3 regions of the Streptomyces sp. AC602_WCS936 genome follow, and region 1 is predicted to be linked to each of the others. Evidence: riboswitches for the same ligand, from Rfam matches in the RefSeq annotation. Region 1 holds a riboswitch; each other region holds the start of a gene.
What was found. Region 1 has a riboswitch for cobalamin ahead of KUM03_RS01500 ((2Fe-2S) ferredoxin domain-containing protein). Riboswitches for the same ligand answer to the same signal wherever they lie in the genome.
Positions count from the first base shown of each region.

Region 2: it holds a riboswitch for cobalamin, as region 1 does, so the genes downstream of both, KUM03_RS32605 (cobalamin biosynthesis protein) here and KUM03_RS01500 ((2Fe-2S) ferredoxin domain-containing protein) in region 1, are expected to answer to the same signal.
Region 3: it holds a riboswitch for cobalamin, as region 1 does, so the genes downstream of both, KUM03_RS05965 (energy-coupling factor ABC transporter permease) here and KUM03_RS01500 ((2Fe-2S) ferredoxin domain-containing protein) in region 1, are expected to answer to the same signal.

Region 1 is NZ_JAGMUF010000003.1:119,775-123,741, reverse strand. It holds gene metE (5-methyltetrahydropteroyltriglutamate--homocysteine S-methyltransferase) at 1-1,252, shown strand, start outside; gene KUM03_RS01505 ((2Fe-2S)-binding protein) at 1,372-2,082, opposite strand; gene KUM03_RS01500 ((2Fe-2S) ferredoxin domain-containing protein) at 2,118-2,525, opposite strand; cobalamin riboswitch at 2,588-2,715, opposite strand; gene KUM03_RS01495 (ferric reductase-like transmembrane domain-containing protein) at 2,786-3,772, opposite strand.
Region 2 is NZ_JAGMUF010000120.1:41,109-45,075, reverse strand. It holds gene KUM03_RS32610 (cobyric acid synthase) at 1-1,314, opposite strand, end outside; gene KUM03_RS32605 (cobalamin biosynthesis protein) at 1,311-2,276, opposite strand; cobalamin riboswitch at 2,382-2,521, opposite strand; gene KUM03_RS38725 (DUF397 domain-containing protein) at 2,714-2,950, shown strand; gene KUM03_RS32595 (hypothetical protein) at 3,222-3,722, opposite strand; gene KUM03_RS32590 (helix-turn-helix transcriptional regulator) at 3,764-3,967, opposite strand, start outside.
Region 3 is NZ_JAGMUF010000012.1:25,301-29,267, reverse strand. It holds gene KUM03_RS05980 (ATP-binding cassette domain-containing protein) at 1-51, opposite strand, end outside; gene cbiQ (cobalt ECF transporter T component CbiQ) at 48-797, opposite strand; gene KUM03_RS05970 (energy-coupling factor ABC transporter substrate-binding protein) at 798-1,142, opposite strand; gene KUM03_RS05965 (energy-coupling factor ABC transporter permease) at 1,139-1,852, opposite strand; cobalamin riboswitch at 1,882-2,068, opposite strand; gene KUM03_RS05960 (potassium channel family protein) at 2,126-2,638, opposite strand; gene KUM03_RS05955 (chloride channel protein) at 2,700-3,967, opposite strand, start outside.

The sequences.
Region 1 (3,967 bases):
CTGGCTGGCCTTCGCCCGGCAGAAGACCACGGAGATCGTCACCCTCGCCAAGGGCCTCGCCCAGGGCACCGACACCATCGCCGGGGAACTCGCCGCCAACCGCGCCGACCTGGCCTCCCGCGCAGGGTCACCGATCACCCGCGATCCTGCCGTCCGGGCCCGGGCCGAGGCCGTGACGGACGCCAACGCCCGCCGCTCACAGCCGTATGCCGAACGGTCCGCGGCCCAGCGCGCCCACCTGCGCCTGCCGCTGTTGCCCACGACGACCATCGGCTCGTTCCCGCAGACCACCGAACTGCGCACCGCACGGGCCGACCTGCGGGCGGGCCGCATCGACACGGCCGGTTACGAGGAGCGCGTCAAGACCGAGATCCAGGAGGTCGTCTCCTTCCAGGAGAAGACCGGCATCGACGTCCTCGTGCACGGCGAGCCCGAACGCAACGACATGGTCCAGTACTTCGCCGAACAGCTCACCGGCTACCTGGCCACGCAGCACGGCTGGGTCCAGTCCTACGGCACCCGCTACGTCCGCCCGCCGATCCTGGCCGGCGACATCTCCCGCTCCGAGCCGATGACGGTCCGCTGGACGTCCTACGCCCAGTCACTGAGCGACCGCCCGGTCAAGGGCATGCTCACTGGTCCGGTCACCATGCTCGCCTGGTCCTTCGTCCGCGACGACCAGCCACTCGGCGACACCGCCCGGCAGGTCGCCCTCGCCCTGCGCGACGAGGTGAACGACCTGGAGGCGGCCGGCACCTCGGTCATCCAGGTCGACGAGCCCGCCCTGCGCGAGACCCTGCCGCTGCGCACCGCGGACCGTGCGACGTATCTGACGTGGGCCACCGAGGCGTTCCGGCTCACCACCGCCGGCGTGCGGCCGGACACCCAGATCCACACCCACATGTGCTACGCCGAGTTCGGCGACATCGTGCAGGCCATCGACGACCTCGACGCCGACGTGATCAGCCTGGAGGCCGCCCGCTCCCATATGCAGGTGGCCCGGGAACTCGCCGCCCACGGCTACCCGCGCGAGGCCGGTCCGGGAGTCTACGACATCCACTCCCCACGCGTGCCGAGCGCTGAGGAGGCTGCAGAACTGCTGCGCACCGGCCTGAAGGCGATCCCCGCCGAACGGCTCTGGGTGAACCCCGACTGCGGTTTGAAGACCCGCGCCTGGCCCGAGACCCGCGCCTCTCTGGAGAACCTGGTCGCCGCCGCCCGCACTGTCCGCGGTGAGCTGTCCGCCTCCTGACCGAGGAACGCGGTGGGCCGGGACGCCGCAAGCGTCCCGGCCCCGTCCCACAGCACCGCCATGAGCAAGGTGTGCCCCAGCCTCCGTCCGCCCGTCGGCCGGGCGGAGGCAGCGGTACCTCACCGCGGGCCTCGGCGCGGCACCCCTCCGGCCAGCCCGCAGTCACCGCACTTCGAGCCGTTCGGCGCACGGTAGTAGAGGCAGCAACTCCGACGGCGGAACGCGAGGTCGGAGCGGGTGAGTACACCGGTGCCCGCCAGGCGTCCGGTGTTCAGCAGCGCGGTCGTGAGGTCGGCGAGCGGTCCGCGTTCGGCGGGACGGAGTGCGTGCAGGGCGTGGGCCGCCCCGGCGAGCGCCGACGCCGAGTTGCCGTCCAGCAGACGCGGGGCGACTTTGACGCGCAGTCCGTCGGCCAGTGCCGACAGATGATCCGTCACCTGCTCGTACAGGACGCGGACGGGGCCGCCGTCGAGCCGGTCGGCGTACCAGCCGTCCGGGCGGGGCACCCGGAGGGCCGGTCCGTCCTCGGCGCGCTGCAATCCCTCCAGGTCGGGGACGATCCGGTGCAGAACGACGCAGGCCAGTGCCGGTGACCAGAGGCGGGCAGCGTGACCGAGCTGGGCGATGGATATGGCGACGCGTGGTTCCCGAGTGCGGTGACGGCGTGCGACGGCTGCGGCAAGTTCAGTGAAACCATCCGCGTAGGAGTGGGCGACCGGATGCCATCCGTCGTCCGGCCCGCCGACCTGCAGGGCGAAGAAGCCGCCGAGGCCGGCCACGTCGTGCAGGGCGGTGGCAACGGACGCCGTCGAGGCCCGGGCTCCGTGCACGGCTTTTGTCCTCCCTCCGGCTTCCGTCCGTACGGTCACGAGGCCGTACGCCGTCGGCGCGGCGGCGTGATGGCGTACAGGTCGAGGATGTCCGGCAACGGTGCCACGCCGGGTCCGCCCGCGCGTGCCCACGCGGCGATGTCCTCGGTCGCGTCCGGGTCGTTGACCAGCCCCAGCCAAACCGGTCGGGCACCGGCGGCGCGGTCTTCCGCGGAGGGTTGTACGACGATGACGTTGGCCTGGTCGCAGACGTCGAGGCAGTCGGAGACGCGTACCGGTGCTGCGGCACGCAGGCGTTCGGTCTGGGCCGTGTGGTCGACGCCGGTCACTTTGGGGCTGCCGCAGCAGCAGTCGCGGCACACGACGATGCGGCACGGCACCGGGGCGGTGGCCGTTGCGGCCCTCGTGTCGTCCGGCGTTCGTCCGGTCGGCGTTGCGGGCATGCGGTGCCGTCCCTCTCTCCGGGGAGATCCGCCCCGGTGGTCCGTCGAGGAGGCGACCGCGTAAGTCTCCTGGCTCTCGGGTCGATGCTCGTCCCGGCCTTCCCACCCACTGCAGGGCAGTGGCCTGTCGGGAGTCGCTCGCCGATCACAGTGGCGGGACCGCGCCGGATTCACACCGGCTTCCTCGTTCCGCCGTCGCCCTGTCGCCGGCCATCATCCCATCCCGGGGTGCCGTGCCCCCCGTGCCCCCCGTGCCGCCGTCAGTCCGTTTCCTGGGAGTGCGGGGCCGTGGCGGGCGGATGGGTCGGACGGTCCCGCCCACCGTCCCGGCCGGACACCACCACGATGACCAGCCCGACGACGACGGCTCCGGCGATGACGCGTCCGGCCGCGCGCGCCCACCAGCCCGGACGGGCCGCGCTCGCGCCTCCTCCCGGCGGCTCCAACCGTTCGGCGCGCCGAGCAGGTCTCAGCAGACGGAGCAACAGCAGTACCGCGACCGGGAGTTGCAGCAGCCACAGGACGGTGCGCGGCCACTCCCCGTACCAGACGTTGGTCCCGTACAGCAGCGTGTGCCACACACTCAGCACGTAGACGACGATCACAAAACGGTGCAGCCGTCGCCAGGTGTTCGCTCCGATGCGGTGGCGGACGTAGAACAGCAGCCCCAGCGGGATCGCCAGATACAGGGCACCTTGCCCGAGCGGGATGGCGACGCGGCCGGTGCCGGAGTCGTACCAGCCAGGCACGAAGCTGTCGGCGAAGCCCACCCACAGCCGCTCGGCCCAGTCCACCTTCGTCTCATAGCGTACGAGTTCCGCCGCGAACATCAGCGCGTGCGCGAACATCAGCGCCATCGTCGTCAGGCTCGTGGTGCGGTGCCAGCGCTCCAGCACCTGCCGGGAGACCGGCCGCCGGGCAGGGCGCGGCCCCGACAGCAACAGACCCAGCATGACCGTGCCCCAGGCCCACAGCAGACCCGACCATCCGAACGCCTGGCTGAGCAAGTACATCCAGTAGGTGCCCGCATCGTCCATGAACGGCATGACCGCGACGGTGTCCGAAGCACCCGACTCCATGCGCGTCCACAGGAGGGCGAACACGAGCGCCGTGACCACCACCGCCGCCGTGGCGTCGGGCAGGGCGGACCGCATGTCGCCGCGCAGTACGACGCGGCCCCCGGGAGACCGTTGCCTTCCGGGCGGGGCTGCTGCCCCGTCTTCGTCCGGCCTCGTGTCTGACGTCATCAGGGGCCTCCCGGGCACGGGCCACCGCGGCAACGGTGTGCATGTGTCGTGAGGCAACAAGTCTGGCTGATGGGGCAACGCTCTCCTGAGGCGTTTTCCGGCCAGAGCCGTCAAGGCAACTGGACGGGGACACACCTGGTTTCTGCTTCCCCCCACATTCAAGACAACCGTTGAATCCTCGCTGTCGCAGGAGTA
Region 2 (3,967 bases), on a different contig from region 1:
CAGGAACGCCCGCCGGAAGCCGTCCGACTCCAGCGAGCCGTGCCAGTGCGTGCCCCAGGTCTGGCCGACCCGGCAGCCGTCCAAGAAGGGTGCGCCGCCCGTGACTTCGGCGACTCCGTGGTGGATCTCGTACCCCTCGACCCGCTCGCCGAGGGCCTCGCCCACCGGCCGGGTGAGGGTCTTCTCGCGGGCGAACCGCACCCGCACGGGCAGCAGTCCGAGCCCGTCCACGTGCCCCGCGCGGGACTCGACCTCGTCCTCGATGTGCTCGCCGAGCAGCTGGAAGCCGCCGCAGATCCCGAGGACGGGCCGCCGCTCGGCCACCCTGCGCGCGATGGCGTCCGCGAGCCCCCGCTCCCGCAGCCACTCCAGGGCCCGGACCGTCCCCCGCGTCCCGGGCACGATGACGAGGTCCGCGTCGGCCAGCTCCTCCGGCCGGTCCACGAACCGCACCACGACACCGGGTTCGGCGGCCAGTGCGTCCACGTCCGTGAAGTTGGACATGAGCGGGACCGCGCAGACGGCGACCCGTAGCACGTCCTCGCCGACCGGCGGCGCGACGACCGACTCGCGCACGGTCCCCCGCAGGGACACGCGCAGTCCGTCCTCCTCGTCGATGCCGAGTCCGTGCCGGAAGGGCAGGACGCCGTACGTGTGCCGCCCGGTGAGCCCGTGCAGCATCTCCAGACCCGGCTCCAGCAGCGAGACGTCACCCCGGAACTTGTTGACGAGGAACCCGGCGACCAGCGCCTGGTCCTCGGGCGCCAGCAACGCCACCGTCCCGAAGAACGAGGCGATGACCCCGCCCCGGTCGATGTCGCCCACCACCAGCACGGGCAGCCCGGCGCCCCGGGCGATCCCCATGTTCACGATGTCGGTCCGGCGCAGGTTGATCTCGGCCGGACTGCCCGCCCCCTCGCAGATCACCGCGTCATACGTGCCCCGCAGCTCGGCCAGACAGTCCAGCACGGTGCCGAGCAACTGCTGCTGCCGTCCGCCGTGGTAGCCGCGGGCGCTCATCTCGCCGACCGGCTTGCCGAGCAGCACGACCTGGCTGCTGCGCTCACCGCCAGGCTTCAGCAGCACCGGGTTCATCTGCGCGGTCGGCTCCACCCGGCACGCCTGGGCCTGCATGGCCTGCGCCCGCCCGATCTCGGCGCCCTCGCGGGTCACGAACGAATTGAGGGACATGTTCTGCGCCTTGAAGGGCGCCACCTTCACGCCCTGGCGCACCAGCCAGCGGCAGATCCCGGCGGTGACGACGCTCTTGCCGGCGTCGGAGGTGGTGCCGGCGACGAGGAGGCCACCGTTCATGACGTACGTCCCTTCCTGATGACCCCGCGGACGAGCAGCCGCGCGCCCGCGCACGCGCCGAGCGCCAGCCAGCCCACGCGCCGGGAGAGCCGCACGGCCCGTTCGATGTCGCCGGAACCTGCCCGTACGGGCCGTCCCGCCGCCCCGTTGAGGACGGGCCGGTGCTCGACCCGTCCGCCATAGGAGAGCGTCCCGCCGAGCCGCACGCCCAGGGCGCCCGCGAACGAGGCCTCCACAGGACCGGCGTTGGGGCTCGGGTGCCGCGCGGCGTCGGCGCGCCAGGCCCGTACGGCGCCCCGGGGATCACCGCCGGCCGCGGTGGCCAGGGCGGCGGTCAGGCGGGCGCCCGGCCAGCCCGCGAGGTCGTCGAGCCGGGCCGAGGCCCAGCCGTAGCGGCGGTACTTGGGCGACTTGTGGCCGACCATGGCGTCCAGGGTGTTCACGGCCCGGAAGCCGGCCAGTCCGGGCACCCCGCCCAACGCGCCCCACACCAGGGCGCCCACCACCGCGTCCGAGGTGTTCTCGGCGACGGACTCCACGACCGCCCGGGCGATCCCGTCGGCGTCCAGTGCCTGCGGGTCCCGGCCGCACAGGTGCGGCAGCCGCGCGCGGGCCGCCTCGACGTCGCCGGCCTCCAGGGCGCGGCCGACGGCGCTCGCCTCGCGGGCGAGCGAGGTGCCGCCGACGACCGCCCAGGTGGCGGCGGCGGTCAGCGCGACGGAGGCGGCGGGGGAGTGGCGTACGGCGCGGGTGGCGGCCAGCCCGAGGGCGGCGGCGCCACCGGCGCACACGGCGGTGTGCAGCGCGCCCCAGCCTCGGTGGTCGTGCCACAGCACCCGTTCCACGGCACCGGCGGCACGGCCGAACGCGGCGACCGGGTGTCCGCGGCGCGGGTCGCCGAGGAGGAGGTCACCGAGGAGGCCGGCGGCGGCGCCGTACGCGAAGACGCGTTCGGCGCGCACGGCTCAACCGACCGTGGGAAGGAGAAGACGAACGGTGTCGCTGGTGAGCCCGGAACGGCAGCCGCGCATGGCGATAGGTCCTCACTCAGGGTGTCCGCGCCCTGGTTAGAAGAGAACGGCGGTGGGAGTTCCTGGCTCCCGGGGATCGCTCCCCGGTCACAGTGGCGGGACCGCGCCGGATTCACACCGGGCTTCCTCTCCAGCCGCCGCATTGGCTCCGGCAGTCCACCACGCCCCGCGAACACCCGTCAACTTGCCGTTGACCTGCGAGGCCGGGTGTGCTGAGGCCCACACCGTCGATAGTTGGCCATGCCCGCGACATCGGCGCTTTCTGGGCTCTTCCCCGGCGGCCGGGCTGGGAAGACTGGAGAGGACGGCAGCGCGTGTACGCGGGCGGGTGGCAGCGGTCGGGCGGCGGGTGAGGGTGCCGGGGCCGCGTGACGGCCGGTGGGCCGGAGGAGGTTGGTGTGATCGGAAGTGAACTGTCGGAGCACACGTGGTTCAAGAGCAGCTATTCCGGCAATACGACTGAGTGCTTAGAGATGGCTGCCGGGGGTGGCCAAGTGCTGATACGTGACTCGAAGCAACGTCGACACGCTGTGCTCGCCTTTCGTCACGCGTCGTGGTGTGGTTTTCTGGCGGGGCTTGTGGACCCGGATTCGCGCGGCGCCTGACCGCCGCGCGGGGGGACGGGAGGTACACGCATGGCAGACCGAACCAAGGGGACCGCTTCCGCGCGTCCGGGGTGGCCCGGCACGCGTGGGCACCGGATGACCGGGGCGGTTCCGCTGGCACTCTTCTGCTCGGTGGTGGGGGTCCTCGCCGTCGGGCTGGGTGCATTGGCGGCGTTCCTGGCGCCGAGCGGTGCGGCGCGCGGCACGGTGTGGCTGGTGGTGACCGCCGCGGTGGCCGTGGGCGCGGGGCTGTGGTGGGGGCTCACTCCCGTCACGGACCGCCTCCGCGTTCTGAACCGCGCTCTGACGGCCGTGGAGCCTCGGCGGCGCCACCACTGACGGGCTGGGCGGGCGCCGACGCGGCTCGGCCGCGCAGCGCCCTGCCGAGTCCGGCGCCCAGGGCGGTGAGGAGGGCCGCGCCGAAGGCGCCGATGGCTGCGGTGGTGAGGGGGGACGCGGAGCCGTGCGGCAGGCTGGGCGCGACTCGTGTGGCCAGGGCGATGCTGAACAGCAGGACGCTGCCGCACGCCGTGCCCAGCAGGAGACGGGCGGAAATCAGCCGGATCTCCCCGGCCACCCGGGCGTTCTCCACGTCGATGAGGGCCTCGGCCCATTCGGGTCGCTGCATGGCGTACGCCTTGAGCGTGCAGTCGTCGAGCGGGGGAGGGCCCTGTTCCGCGTCGCCGGATCCCCCCGGCGGGTCGGCGGTGGGACCGGTGCCGGCCGGCGCGCGCCACCGCTGCCACCACGCTCGTACTCCGAAGACCGTCATGGGGCCTCCCCCGTCTCGTGCCGGGCCGTCCCGGCCCGGATTCAGCTGTCGGCCAGGCTCTCCCTGACCTCGTCGAGCAACTCGATCACCTGAGCGCCGGCGTACGCCTTTTCGCTGATGTCCTCGAAGCACTCCTGGTGGCGGGCGGTGAGTCCGAGGTCGTCACGGCTGGACAGGCCGCCGCCCGGGCCTTCGAGGTACAACAGGTCGTCGTCGTCCTTGAACTCGAGCAGGATGAAGGACGT
Region 3 (3,967 bases), on a different contig from region 1:
GGCGAAGGACACGCCCCGCAGGGCCACCAGGGCCGCTTCCGGCTCATTCACGACAGGGGTCCTTCCAGTACGAGGGTGAGGGCGGCCAGCGCCGCCAGCAGCGCCACGCTCGCCGCGGTGAACGGCACGGAGACGCGGGCGTCGGGCACCAGCACCCGCAGGGTGCCGTCGTAGCCGCGCCCGGCGAGCCCGCTCTGCAGCCGTGCCGCCCGGTCGAAGGCCCGCACGAACGCCGTGGCGCCGAGCCCGCCGAGCGAACGCCAGGCCGCGGCCCGGGTGGTGTGCCCCAGCCGCGCCGCCTGCGCCTGCCGCACCCGGCGCACGGAGTCCAGCAGCAGGAAACTCATGCGGTACGTCACCAGCGCCACGTCCACCACCGGCGCCGGCACCCCGGCCCGCACCAGCCGGGGCAGCAGGTCGGACATCGGTGTGGTGAACGCGAACAGCAGCACCCCGAGGGAGGCCGCCGAAGTGCGCAGCAGCAGCTCGCCGGCGCGTACCGGCCCGCCGTCCGCCGCCGTCAGGAACCCGTCCGGGCCCCCGACCTGAACGAGCAGCGGCAGCGCCCCCGTCACGCAGAAGCCCAGCGGCACCCGGTACGCCCGCCACAGCCTGCGCCCGGGCACCCCCGCGGGCCCCAGCAGCACGGCGAGCGCCGTCACCAGCACCAGCGCCGCGCCCGGCCAGGGCGGCAGCGCGACCGCCAGCACGGTCAGCCCGAGCCCGAGCACGGCCTTGTCCACGGGATGACGGCGACGCCAGCGACTGCTGTGCGCCGCCGCGTCGATCGGCAGCACTCAGTCCCCTTCGGGCGCGTCCCGCACAGCCGTCGCCGCCCTCGCCCGCTCCGCGCCCTGCCGCCGCCCCCGGCGCAGCCCGAAGTAGTACGCGAGCACGCCCGCGCCGATCGCGGCCTGCAGGGCGAACAGCGCCGACTCGACCTCCCCCGAGGGCGGTTCGTACAGCGGCGAGAACCACGGCTCGTAGTCCGGCTCGATCTCGGTGATCGCCGTCTCCGCCTCCGCGTCGGCCCCGGCGAACGGCTCCTCCTTGTGGTCGCCGAGTCCCAGCGCCAGCGGCAGCACCGCGAGCGCGGCCACGGCGAGCAGCAGCAGCGCGTTGATCTTGGCGTTCCGGCTCATCGGGCCACCTCCTGTCCCTCGGTCTTGGCGGCCCCCGTGGTCCCCGTCCTCGTCAGCAGCACGCCCAGCCGGGTCAGTTCCCCCTTGCTGGACTGCACCAGCAGCCGCATCACGACCACCGTGAGCAGGCCCTCGCTCACCGCGAGCGGGATCTGCGTCACGGCGAAGACGGACCCGAACTTGCCGAGCGAGCCCAGGAATCCGCTGCCCGGGTCGGGGAAGGCCAGCGCCAACTGCACGCTGGTGACGCAGTACGTGGACAGGTCGGCGACGAACGCCCCGCAGAACACGGTGACCATCAGCGGCACGTCGAAGCGGCGCAGCAACCGGTAGACGCCGTACCCGGCCCACGGGCCGACGATCGCCATCGAGAAGACGTTGGCGCCGAGCGTGGTCAGCCCGCCGTGCGCGAGCAGCAGCGCCTGGAAGAGCAGGGTGATGGTGCCCAGCACCGCCATGACCGGCGGCCGGAAGAGGATCGCGCCCAGACCGGTGCCGGTCGGATGGGAGCAACTCCCGGTGACGGACGGCAGTTTCAGGGCCGACAGGACGAAGGTGAAGGCCCCGGAGGCGCCGAGGAGCAAGGTGCTCTCCGGGTGCTCCCTGACCTCACGGGTGAGTGACCGTACTCCGTGGACGACGAACGGCGCGGACGCGACACCCCAGGCGATCGCGTGCGCCGGAGGCAGAAAGCCCTCGGCTATGTGCATGACTCGGCAGACCCTCTCCAGCACCTCGTGGATGGACGACGCGCCTTGGCCGGTCTCCTGGCTTACGGGTACCACCGCCCGTGCTCCGCCTTCCCGGATCGCAAGCGATCCAGTGGCTGCCCGCGAGGGCCGGAGCCGGACTTCCCGATTCACAGTGGCGAGGGCCGCACCGGCATCACACCGGATTTCCCGTTCACCAAGGCGTGACGACGGTAGTGCTCCCACGAGGGTGGTGACAAGCGGGCCTCCCGCCCGGCGGGCGCGTGCGCCCCCTCAGCCTTCCCGCGAGCCGGGCCGGTCCCGCCCCGTGCGCCGCACCACCATGTCGCGCATCCGCTGCGTCAGCGCGGTCGCGGCGGCGGTCAGGAACACGAAGCTGTACGCGATCTGCAGAACCGTCACGATCCGCGCCGACTGGCCCCGCGGGGTGATGTCGCCGTACCCGACGGTCGCCAGGGTGACGATCGTGAAGTACAGGGCGTCGACGCGGGTGTGCAGGCCGGTGAACTCGCCGGGCTGTTTGGCGAGGGCGTAGTAGGTGGCCGAGAAGACGTGCACGGACAGGACGATCAGCAGGGAGAGGACCATGCCGGGCCGGGAGTCCGGCCGGTCGACCAGTACGTGCCGGATCTGCCGGAGCAGCAGCACGGCCACGGCGGTCAGGACCAGGGCGAACAGCAGCCAGCTCAGCAGGGGGCGTTGCGGGCCCAGATGATCGAGGGGGAGGAGGAAGTAGGCCGTGACCACGACCGCCGCGGCCCCGGCCCGCAGCCCCCAGGGCCGCACCGCCCGCCACCCGGCCGACCGGCCCCTCACCGCCCCGCCCGCCACCCGGCCCACCGCCCCGTCACCGCCCCGTCCCGGCCGCCGGTCCGCCGTCCGTGTCCGGCCCCGCCCCTGGTCTCCCGTCCGCCTTCGTCCCCGGACCCCCGTCCGCGCTCGGCTCGGTCCGGCGGGTCACCTGGGCGACGATGAAGGCGACCACCGACCCGGTGACGATCAGCGGCATCTGGTCGTGCGCGTCGCCGCCCATCAGCAGTACCGCCAGCACGGCGCTGGCCAGCGGCAGCCCCGTCACCGCGGCCGCGGCGGCGGAGATGCCGAGGGCGAGGGCCGGCGTCGTTCCGAAGCCCGGCAGGCCGGAGCAGGCCAGGGCCGTCGCCGTGCCCAGCAGCACCGCCGGGAAGATCGGGCCGCCGCGCAGACTGCCCAGCGCGATGCCCCAGGCCAGCCCTTTGCACGCGACCAGTGCCACCAGCGCGCCCACCGACCAGGCGTGCGGGTGCGCGGCGAGCTCGGCGAGCGTGGCCTGCCCGGACAGTGCCGCCTGAGCCGGGGAGCGGCCGGTGATCAGGGCGTACGCGCTGACGCAGACGCCGACCGCCGTGGCGCAGGCGACGGTGCGGACGGCCGTGCGCTCCCGCGTCCAGGAGACCGTGCGCCGGCCCAGCTCGCGGCCCAGCGTGATCAGCACGGCGATCAGCGCCGCCGTGGGGATGCCCCAGAGGAAGTCCCCGGCGTCCGGATTGGCGCCCGGCGGCAGGTCGTGCAGCGTGAGGGCGCCGATCTTCAGGCCGGTCCACTGGCCGAAGCCGGTGAAGACCAGGGCGCCCGTCGCGCTGGCCAGCAGACAGGGCAGCAGCAGGGCGACCAGCTGGGCGCCGCCGAGCCCGGCCCCCTCGATGAGCAGCACGGCCGCGGCCACCGGGCCGCCGAGAATGGTGGAGATCGCGGCGGTGGAGCCGGCCGTGGCGAGGACCGCGCTCGCTTTCGGGTCCCCGGCCGCACCCGCCCGCCGCACCGCCAGCAGGGCGAGCCCGCTGCCCACGGCCATCAGCGGCGCCTCCGGCCCCAGCACCACCCCCAGGGGCAGCGTGGCCAGCGCGGCCAGGACCGCACCGGGCAGCGCGCGGGGGCCGACGGGCGCGCCGCCCAGCCCGTTCACCGGCAGATGACCGCCGCCGCCCGGCATCCGGGTCACGATCGGCGCCAGGATCAGCCCCGCCAGCACCAGCGCGGGCAGCGGCCACCACCAGGGCGGGGCGTCGTACCCCACCGCCTCGGGCAGCGCCGTCCACACCCAGTGCTGGAGCTCGTGCTGCAACCCGACGAAGA